Regions from separate parts of the Sporosarcina sp. P37 genome, predicted to be linked through region 4. Evidence: riboswitches for the same ligand, from Rfam matches in the RefSeq annotation. Region 4 holds a riboswitch; each other region holds the start of a gene.
The links. Region 4 has a riboswitch for S-adenosylmethionine ahead of SporoP37_RS10655 (O-acetylhomoserine aminocarboxypropyltransferase/cysteine synthase family protein). Riboswitches for the same ligand answer to the same signal wherever they lie in the genome.
Positions count from the first base shown of each region.

Region 1: another riboswitch for S-adenosylmethionine. It lies ahead of SporoP37_RS04625 (methionine ABC transporter ATP-binding protein); the one in region 4 lies ahead of SporoP37_RS10655 (O-acetylhomoserine aminocarboxypropyltransferase/cysteine synthase family protein).
Region 2: another riboswitch for S-adenosylmethionine. It lies ahead of metK (methionine adenosyltransferase); the one in region 4 lies ahead of SporoP37_RS10655 (O-acetylhomoserine aminocarboxypropyltransferase/cysteine synthase family protein).
Region 3: another riboswitch for S-adenosylmethionine. It lies ahead of SporoP37_RS07110 (methionine ABC transporter ATP-binding protein); the one in region 4 lies ahead of SporoP37_RS10655 (O-acetylhomoserine aminocarboxypropyltransferase/cysteine synthase family protein).

Region 1 covers NZ_CP015349.1:866,917-869,118, reverse strand. The annotation lists gene SporoP37_RS04635 (toprim domain-containing protein) at 1-272, shown strand, start outside; gene SporoP37_RS04630 (thioredoxin family protein) at 265-564, shown strand; SAM riboswitch class I at 615-720, shown strand; gene SporoP37_RS04625 (methionine ABC transporter ATP-binding protein) at 868-1,893, shown strand; gene SporoP37_RS04620 (methionine ABC transporter permease) at 1,886-2,202, shown strand, end outside.
Region 2 covers NZ_CP015349.1:786,375-788,576, reverse strand. The annotation lists gene pckA (phosphoenolpyruvate carboxykinase (ATP)) at 1-628, opposite strand, end outside; SAM riboswitch class I at 806-925, shown strand; gene metK (methionine adenosyltransferase) at 1,101-2,202, shown strand, end outside.
Region 3 covers NZ_CP015349.1:1,366,518-1,368,719, reverse strand. The annotation lists gene SporoP37_RS07115 (pyridoxal phosphate-dependent aminotransferase) at 1-893, opposite strand, end outside; SAM riboswitch class I at 1,123-1,234, shown strand; gene SporoP37_RS07110 (methionine ABC transporter ATP-binding protein) at 1,349-2,202, shown strand, end outside.
Region 4 covers NZ_CP015349.1:2,063,750-2,065,951, forward strand. The annotation lists SAM riboswitch class I at 534-637, shown strand; gene SporoP37_RS10655 (O-acetylhomoserine aminocarboxypropyltransferase/cysteine synthase family protein) at 911-2,191, shown strand.

The DNA of each region.
Region 1 (2,202 bases), 1.2 Mb from region 4:
TCTGTACTAACGGCACCATCAGTCCGTACCATATTGAAGAACTGCTGGCACCCTACGAACAACAGGAACTCTTCGTTTTTCTGGATGCGGACGCTTCAGGCGATTCTATTCGCAAGCTCTTCAAACAACTGTATCCGGAAGCGAGACATTTATATACGGACCGTCTCTACCGTGAAGTGGAAACGACCCCCGTCAAATTATTGGCTGCCATTTTAGCGGCCGCCAATTTTAAAGTACATCCGAACTACTTGGCAGGTGGACCTCATGAATAACTGGACAATAGAAGACTGGCAGCGTGCACAGGCGGCAGAGCAAGTGGCCGCTTTCTATTTATTTACCCCGATGTGCGGTACATGTGCAGTTGCTTCCAAAATGCTGAATGTAATTGAAACGATGCGTCCGAAGTTACCTATCGGAAAAGCAGATTTAAACTATGTTCAGGAAATTGCAATTGAATATGAAATCGAAAGTGTGCCGTGCCTGCTCATTCATCGTAAAGGGCAGCCAATTGAAAAGATTTATGCCTTTCAATCCGTGCCGTTTCTACTCGGGAAACTCAGTTGACAATGGAATTCAATGTGTGGTATAAGTAGGGTAATCAACTGAATACAAAACTCTTATATAGAGCGGTGGAGGGAAGTGCCCTATGAAGCCCGGCAACCGTCACATTTGTGAAATGGTGCCAATTCACTCAGAGCAAGTCGCTTTGACAGATGAGAGAAATGGAAACGTACATAATGACTTATACGTTCGGCCTTTCTGCTTGTCCGCAGAAAGGTTTTTTTATTACCAAAAGCGAAAGACGCCGTTAAGCTCCGGCAGGCGTTAGAAGACAATGAAAGAGGATTACATGAGGTGGTGCAGAAAATGATTCAACTAACAAACGTTCATAAAAAATTCCATTTGAACCGTTCAGAAATAATCGCGGTAGATGATGTATCGCTAACCATCAAAGAAGGAGAAATTTTCGGCGTCATCGGTTACAGTGGTGCAGGAAAAAGTACTTTGATTCGGCTGCTGAATGGTCTTGAAACACCCACGTCCGGCAGCATTATGATTCACGGACAGGAAATGACGACATTAAAAGGAGCCGGTCTTCGCAATGCCCGTCAGAAAATCAGTATGATCTTCCAGCACTTTAACTTGCTGTGGTCAAGAACCGTGGAAGAGAATATTATGTTCCCGCTCGAAATTGCGGGTGTGAAAAAATCGGTTCGCAAGCAAAAAGTAAAAGAACTGATAGATCTGGTCGGGTTGACTGGCCGTGAAAAAGCTTATCCCGCACAGTTATCAGGCGGTCAAAAACAACGTGTCGGCATCGCGCGCGCACTTGCGAATGACCCGGAAGTACTACTTTGTGATGAAGCGACATCCGCGCTTGATCCTGAAACGACAAATGCAATCCTCGATTTATTGACAGACATCAATGAACGTCTTGGACTGACTATTGTCCTTATCACGCATGAAATGCATGTTATCCGTAAGATTTGCCATCGTGTAGCAGTCATGGAAGCAGGGAAGGTCGTGGAGATCGGCAACGTGCTCGACGTCTTTCAATCTCCGCAGGCTGACATTACAAAGCGTTTTATTTCACAGGTGACCGACACTGGCGATACAGACGCAGCGATCGCACACCTGCAGGAGGAAACTCCACACGGAAAGCTGATTAAGCTAGCCTTCATCGGGGAGCGTACAGAGCAGCCTGTCCTTGCTGAGCTGATCCGGAAATACCCGATTGAGGTCAATATCGTCCAGGGAAATATCTCGACTACACGGGACGGCGCGTACGGCACACTGGTCTTGCAGCTGGCAGGGGACGCGGCGGTTGTTGATGAAGCGATCGCTTTCTTAGATGCCAATGAAGTGAAGACGGAGGTGCTGAAGAATGATTGAGCAGTGGTTCCCGAACGTCAATTGGGAGAAAATGTGGGCGGCGACGGGCGAGACACTTTATATGTCCGCGTACTCCACGTTATTCACGTTTATTTTTGGTGTCGCACTCGGTTTGCTGCTATTCCTGACAAGTCCGGGGCAACTCTGGGCCAATAAAATCACCAATGTCTTTACAGGGGCATTTGTCAATGTGTTCCGGTCCATTCCGTTTATCATTTTGATTATTTTATTGCTGCCTCTGACTAATTTGCTTATTGGAAGTATGCGCGGACCGAATGCCGCGTTGCCAGCGTTAATTATCGGCGCAGC
Region 2 (2,202 bases), 1.3 Mb from region 4:
CAGGAAGCAAGAAGTTCATAACAGAGAAAATGGACTTTTTCATTTCTCCCGCATATTCAGTACCGCCGATTAAGACAATTCGCTTCTCAAGAGATACAATGATAAATGTCTCGGAATTTGTTCCATCCACTTTGGGATCTGCTTTAAAAGAAGGAGCAGCCAAAATAGTGAATTGTGCTTCGTGTGATTTCAATTCCTCGGCAGTCGGACGGATGAACAGCTGGTGAACGAACAAGTTCTGCCAAGCCAGTTCATTGATGACTTGAATCGACAGCTGGGAGTCTTTATCTGCACCCGCAAATCCTTTAAATACGAAAAGTTCTTCTTTTTTCCCTAAATGTTCAATCACTTTCGTGTATAATGAATCAAAGACTTCTTCAGAAATCGGACGGTTAACGTTGCCCCAGTCTACTTTATCCTTAGACACTGCATCTTCTACGATGAATTTGTCCTTAGGAGAGCGTCCTGTATATTTACCAGTACGCGCAGCGACTGCACCGTCTGCTGAAAGCTGTGCTTCATTTCTTGCTGCTGCTTTTTCTGTCAACTCTGCCACAGACGCTTGGATCGTCACGTTGCTTCCACTTAGAAGACTTTTTAAACTATCATCAATTTTTGCAGATATCATGTTTACATACCGTCCTTTGCGTAGTCGTTTAATTTTTATTTAGATGAGAATATCCTAATTCGTAAATAGTATAACACATTAAGAATAATAATCTATACTAATTGAAAACTCAAGTGATTCAGGGGAAAAAGTTTGACAAAATGCAAACTTTTTAATACGATGTGACATGAACGGATACTCTTATCCCGAGTTGGTGGAGGGTACAGGCCCTGTGAAACCCGGCAACCTGCAAAAGACGTATGTCTCGCGCGAAGGTGCCAAACCTGAAGCAAGGTTTAATTCCTTGGACGATAAGAGTGAAAGGTGCAGCGCGTGAAATTTTGCCTTTTACTCATGGATTGAATATGAGTGAAGGGCTTTTTATATTTTCCGGCCCTGAATCCTTATGGTATATGCTTGACGTCTAGGCGTGGAACTTTACCAGGGACTTATGAGAGTACCGTATCAAGTTGCTTAATAGGGGGAAACATACATGACAAATCGTCGACTGTTTACATCAGAATCAGTGACAGAAGGCCATCCTGACAAGATGTGCGACCAAATTTCAGATGCAATTCTGGATGCAATTTTGCTGGAAGATCCAAATGCACGTGTAGCGTGTGAAACGAGCATCACTACAGGTCTCGTATTAGTAATGGGGGAAATCACTACATCAACGTATGTAGATATCCCGAAAGTCGTTCGTGATACAGTGAAGGAAATCGGCTATGTGCGTGCGAAATACGGCTTTGATTATGAAACTTCAGCTGTGCTGACATCCATTGATGAACAATCACCTGAAATTGCAGCAAGTGTCAATGTGGCGCTGGAAGCACGCGAAGGCTCGATGTCAGATGAAGAGCTCGATGCAATCGGAGCGGGTGACCAGGGGCTGATGTTCGGTTATGCTTGTAATGAAACGCCGGAATTAATGCCTTTACCAATCAGTCTTTCACATAAATTAGCACGCCGATTGGCTGAAGCGCGTAAAGAGGAACTGATTCCTTATTTGCGTCCTGACGGTAAAACACAGGTGACAGTGGAGTATGATAAAGATAATAATCCTGTACGCATCGACACCATTGTTATTTCGACTCAGCATCACCCGGAAGCGACGCTCGATCAAATCGAGAAGGATATAAAAAGAGTAGTCATCGATGCAGTAGTGCCTAAAAACTTGCTCGATGAACAGACGAAATACTTCATCAACCCGACAGGAAGCTTCGTAGTCGGCGGCCCTCAAGGTGATTCCGGTCTGACTGGACGTAAGATTATCGTGGATACGTACGGCGGTTATGCCCGTCACGGCGGCGGTGCATTCTCTGGTAAAGACGCGACAAAAGTTGACCGTTCTGCTTCTTATGCAGCCCGTTATGTTGCAAAGAATATCGTAGCAGCAGGCTTGGCAGAGCACTGTGAAGTTCAGCTGGCTTATGCAATTGGTGTGGCAAGCCCGGTTTCCATTTCCATCAATACGTTTGATACAGGTAAACTGTCTGAAACACAATTGGTCGAGTTCGTCCGTGAGCTGTTCGACCTCCGTCCTGCAGGCATTATCAAAATGCTGGATCTTCGTCGTCCGATCTATAAGCAGA
Region 3 (2,202 bases), 700 kb from region 4:
TGATAAAGCGCCACTAACTCTTCTACGCATTGCTGCGGGCCTGTTAAAGCCTCGATTGCCGCCCGCTGAACCGCAGGGAAGATGCTTGTAAATAAGTGGTCCTGCAACAGATTTAATGCTTCCACTATTTCAGGATTACCGACCGCAAAGCCGACGCGCCAGCCTGCCATATTATACATTTTAGAGAGGGACAGCATTTCAATGCCAACATCCTTTGCTCCTTCAGTTTGTAAAAAACTGATTGGCTTCTTGCCTTCAAAACCAATTCCTCCATACGCAAAATCCTGTAAAACAGCAATTTGATTTTCTTTGGCGAAAGCCACCGTCTTTTCATAAAATTCAGGTGTTGCTGTCACGCCTGTAGGATTACTCGGATAATTCAAGTACATCAGTTTAGCATCTTTTTTCTGCTCGTCAGTTAATTCTTCATAATCAGGAAGAAAATCATTTTCCTTGCGCAGCGGCATCGTTTCAAATCGGATATCCGCTAAACTGACTCCCGATAAATAGTCAGGGTACCCCGGATCGGGCAGGAGTAATAATTCGCCTGCATTCATAATAGCCAGCGGCAGTTCTACGACGCCAATTTTCGTGCCTCCGAGTACCGCAACTTCTGTTTCAGGATCAATTGTGACGTTATATTCCCGCTGATAGTATTCTGCCACCGCTTGTTTCAGCGCAAGTGTTCCTCTAAATGGAGAATAGCCATGTGTGGCCGGATCTTCAACAGCTTCCTGCAGCGCTTTAATAATATGTGTAGGTGTTGGCTGATCAGGGTTTCCGCGTCCCAGATTAATAACGTCTCTGCCTTCAGCCTGTGCCTTTTCTACTTTTTCCAGTAATAACGTAAAGAAATGCGGAGGGAGCTTTTGTAACCGATTGGACAAAGCCATAGTCTATTCCTTCTTTCTCTGATGAGGTATTTGCGTTAAGTATACATAGATCATACTAGACTTTACAATAGAAGGATTGTAATTCAATGCCGGATAATGCAATGAATCGATGGAGAAAAAATAATACTGATAGAAAAAGTCGGATTTTATGAAAATATAGCGTGAATCAGCTTGACAGTTTAATTAATTCAGACTAGTATATATTTTACGCATAGAATTTAATAGAAATCTCTTATCGAGAGCGACTGAGGGAAAAGGCCCGATGAAGTCCAGCAACCCCTTGAATGAAACAAGGAAGGTGCCAAATCCTGCAGAATGGTTTTCCATCTGAGAGATAAGCTGAGAATAGTTCAGTACTTCTTTCATTTAGAAAATGAAAGAAGTTTTTTAATATAAAAGATTAATTTCAGCTGCATGTACTTAGTAACTGCTGGGATACAGAAAGAAGGGAGAACATGATTCAAATACAACATTTGTCTAAGGCGTATCAGACAAAAGATAAAGTGGTAAAAGGTGTAGATGATGTATCACTGGACATCGGGACCGGGGAAATATTTGGCATTGTCGGATATTCCGGAGCGGGAAAAAGTTCTCTCATACGCTGTTTGAATTTGTTGGAAAAGCCTACAAGCGGCACTATTTTAATCGACGATGTAGATTTAACGAAGTTATCGGGAGCACAGCTTCGGCAGGCACGTTTGAAAATAGGGATGATTTTTCAGCACTTTTATTTAATCAGCCAAAAGACGATATTCGAAAACATTGCATTTGCACTGCGGGCGGCAAAAATGCCTTCAGACAAAATAGAGGCACGTGTCATGGAACTGCTTGAAATGGTAGGACTGTCTGACAAGCGCAATGTATATCCTGCGCAGTTGAGCGGGGGACAGAAGCAGCGTGTCGGTATTGCAAGAGCGTTAGCCAATAATCCATCTGTGCTGCTTTGCGATGAAGCGACATCCGCACTGGATCCTAACACAACTATGTCCATTTTGCGTCTGCTGAAAAAGATCAATAAAGAGTTGAACATCACAATAGTTTTAATTACACATGAGATGAATGTGGTAAAAGAGATTTGTGATCGGATGGCGATTATGCAAGCGGGCAAAGTGATTGAAGAAGGTCCGGTGTATGACATTTTTGCTAATCCTGTTCAACCTTTGACGAAGGAGTTTATCAGCAGTGTGGTTTCTTATGATATTCCTGAAAGTGTCACTGCCGGCCTAGCCGGCACATTGATAAAAATCACGTTTAAAGGTGAAGTCGCAATGGAAGGTGTAATTTCCGATACGATGCAGAAGTATAAAGT
Region 4 (2,202 bases):
CTACGCAATGAGCCAGACAGGAAGACCGCCTGGCTGTCTCATCACTTCGCCTACCGCTTGTAAGGCGCCTTCGTTCAGTTAGGGGAAGCAGAATATGACACTTCATTTGCCAAAGCAAACACCAGTCGGCAACGAGTCAATGCATTTCTTCTCTTTTAAACAACAACCTGGCTTGCTTCCACTCAGCAGCGCAGGCACAACTGCGGGGTCGGCCGAAGTCATGAGACAACTGGCGCGTTCTATCGCCAGCTGGCTCATGACGAAAGGCAATCCCCCACGTGCCTGCGCGGGTCCAAAAAGTGGACACTCACTAACTGCAAACCCCAACAAACAGTCGAGCAACGACCCAAACCAGTGCAAAAACAAACTACCCCCGGCAGAACACTTCCCCAGGAAACAAAGAACAGCATAACTCGCCTTGTCACTGGTCTAAAGAAAATAACGCTACTTTCTAAACATTCCATCAATAGTTCCTTGCAATAGCATCCGAATAGCTTTATACTATTTTTCAAGATGGAAAACGAATAGACGTACTCTTATCAAGAGCGGCGGAGGGATTAGGCCCTATGATGCCCGGCAACCGGCGAAAGCAAAGGTGCTACTTCCTACAAACTCCCAGCAGTTTGGAAGATAAGGAGAAATGAGCGAAAGCATAGCCCTCTTCTTATTACGGAAGAAGGGCTTTTTGTATACCCGGGAGTGCTGCGCGCGCCTTCCAACGCCTGCCGCAGCTGGATGCCCTCTTACGCTTTTCAGTGTCCAGCTTCAGAGGGCAGCTGCTCGGGGCGTTTCGGACTGACTGCAAAGGAGAAGAGCGCTCCTTTGAGTTCAGACCTCCAACGCCTGCCGCAGCTAAACGCCCTCTTACGCTTTTCGGTGTTCCATCAATACATGAAAAAGGGGAATGGTTATGACGAATTTACAGCCGGAAACGATATTATTACATGGAGGACAGAAGCCGGATCCTGACACAGGCTCACGTGCTTTGCCGATTCATCGTACGACCTCTTATGTATTCAAAGACACGGAACATGCACAGAATTTATTTGCTCTGAAAGAGGCGGGCAATATTTATACGCGTATCACTAATCCGACAGTGGCGGTATTTGAAGAGCGTGTGGCACAGCTTGAAGGCGGAACGGCAGCAGTGGCGCTGTCTTCGGGAATGGCGGCGATTGCTTTTTCCATTATGAATATTGCAGGAGCAGGCGATGAAATCGTTGCAGCAAGCAATCTGTACGGAGGTACATACAATTTATTCGTTGTCACATTACCGCGTTATGGTATTACAGTGAAGTTTGTAGATTCATCGGATCCGAAGAATTTTGAAGCAGCCATTACAGATAAAACGAAAGCGTTGTTCGCAGAAACGATCGGTAACCCGAGCCTGCAGGTCCTCGATGTAGAAGCGGTTGCGAACATCGCGCATGAGCACGGAATTCCATTGCTTGTGGATAATACGTTCCCCTCTCCTTATGGATCCAATCCAATAGAGTACGGGGCGGACGTAGTCATCCACTCGGCAACGAAATGGATTGGCGGACATGGTACAACAATCGGCGGCGTGGCGGTCGATGCAGGGAAATTTGACTGGACGCAAGGGAAGTTCCCAGGCTTCACGGAGCCAGATGAATCCTATCATGGCCTGCGCTACGGAATCGATACTGCGGCAGCTGCATTCGCGACAAAGCTGCGTGTGCAATTGCTGAGAGACTTCGGCCCATGTCTCGCGCCTGACAGTGCATTTAACTTGCTGCAAGGACTGGAGACGCTTCACTTGCGTGTGCCGCGCCACAATGAAAATGCGCAAAAGGTTGCTGCGTTCCTGAAAGATCATCCGGCAGTAGAATGGGTGACATATACAGGGCTTGAAGACCATCCGACAGCAGAACTGGCGAATAAGCACTTGAAGAATGGCTACGGTTCGATCATCATTTTTGGCATCAAAGGCGGCCGCGATGCAGGAAGACAAGTCATCGATAACGTGGAAATCTGGTCTCATGTCGCGAACGTAGGGGATGCAAAATCGTTAATCATTCATCCTGCTTCTACTACCCATCAGCAGCTGTCTGCAGAAGACTTGAAAAATTCCGGAGTCAGCGAAGAATTAATCCGCTTATCTGTCGGATTGGAATCGCCTGACGATATCATTGCAGATTTGAAACAAGCCATTGAAAAGGCAGTAAACTAACATAGAAAAGG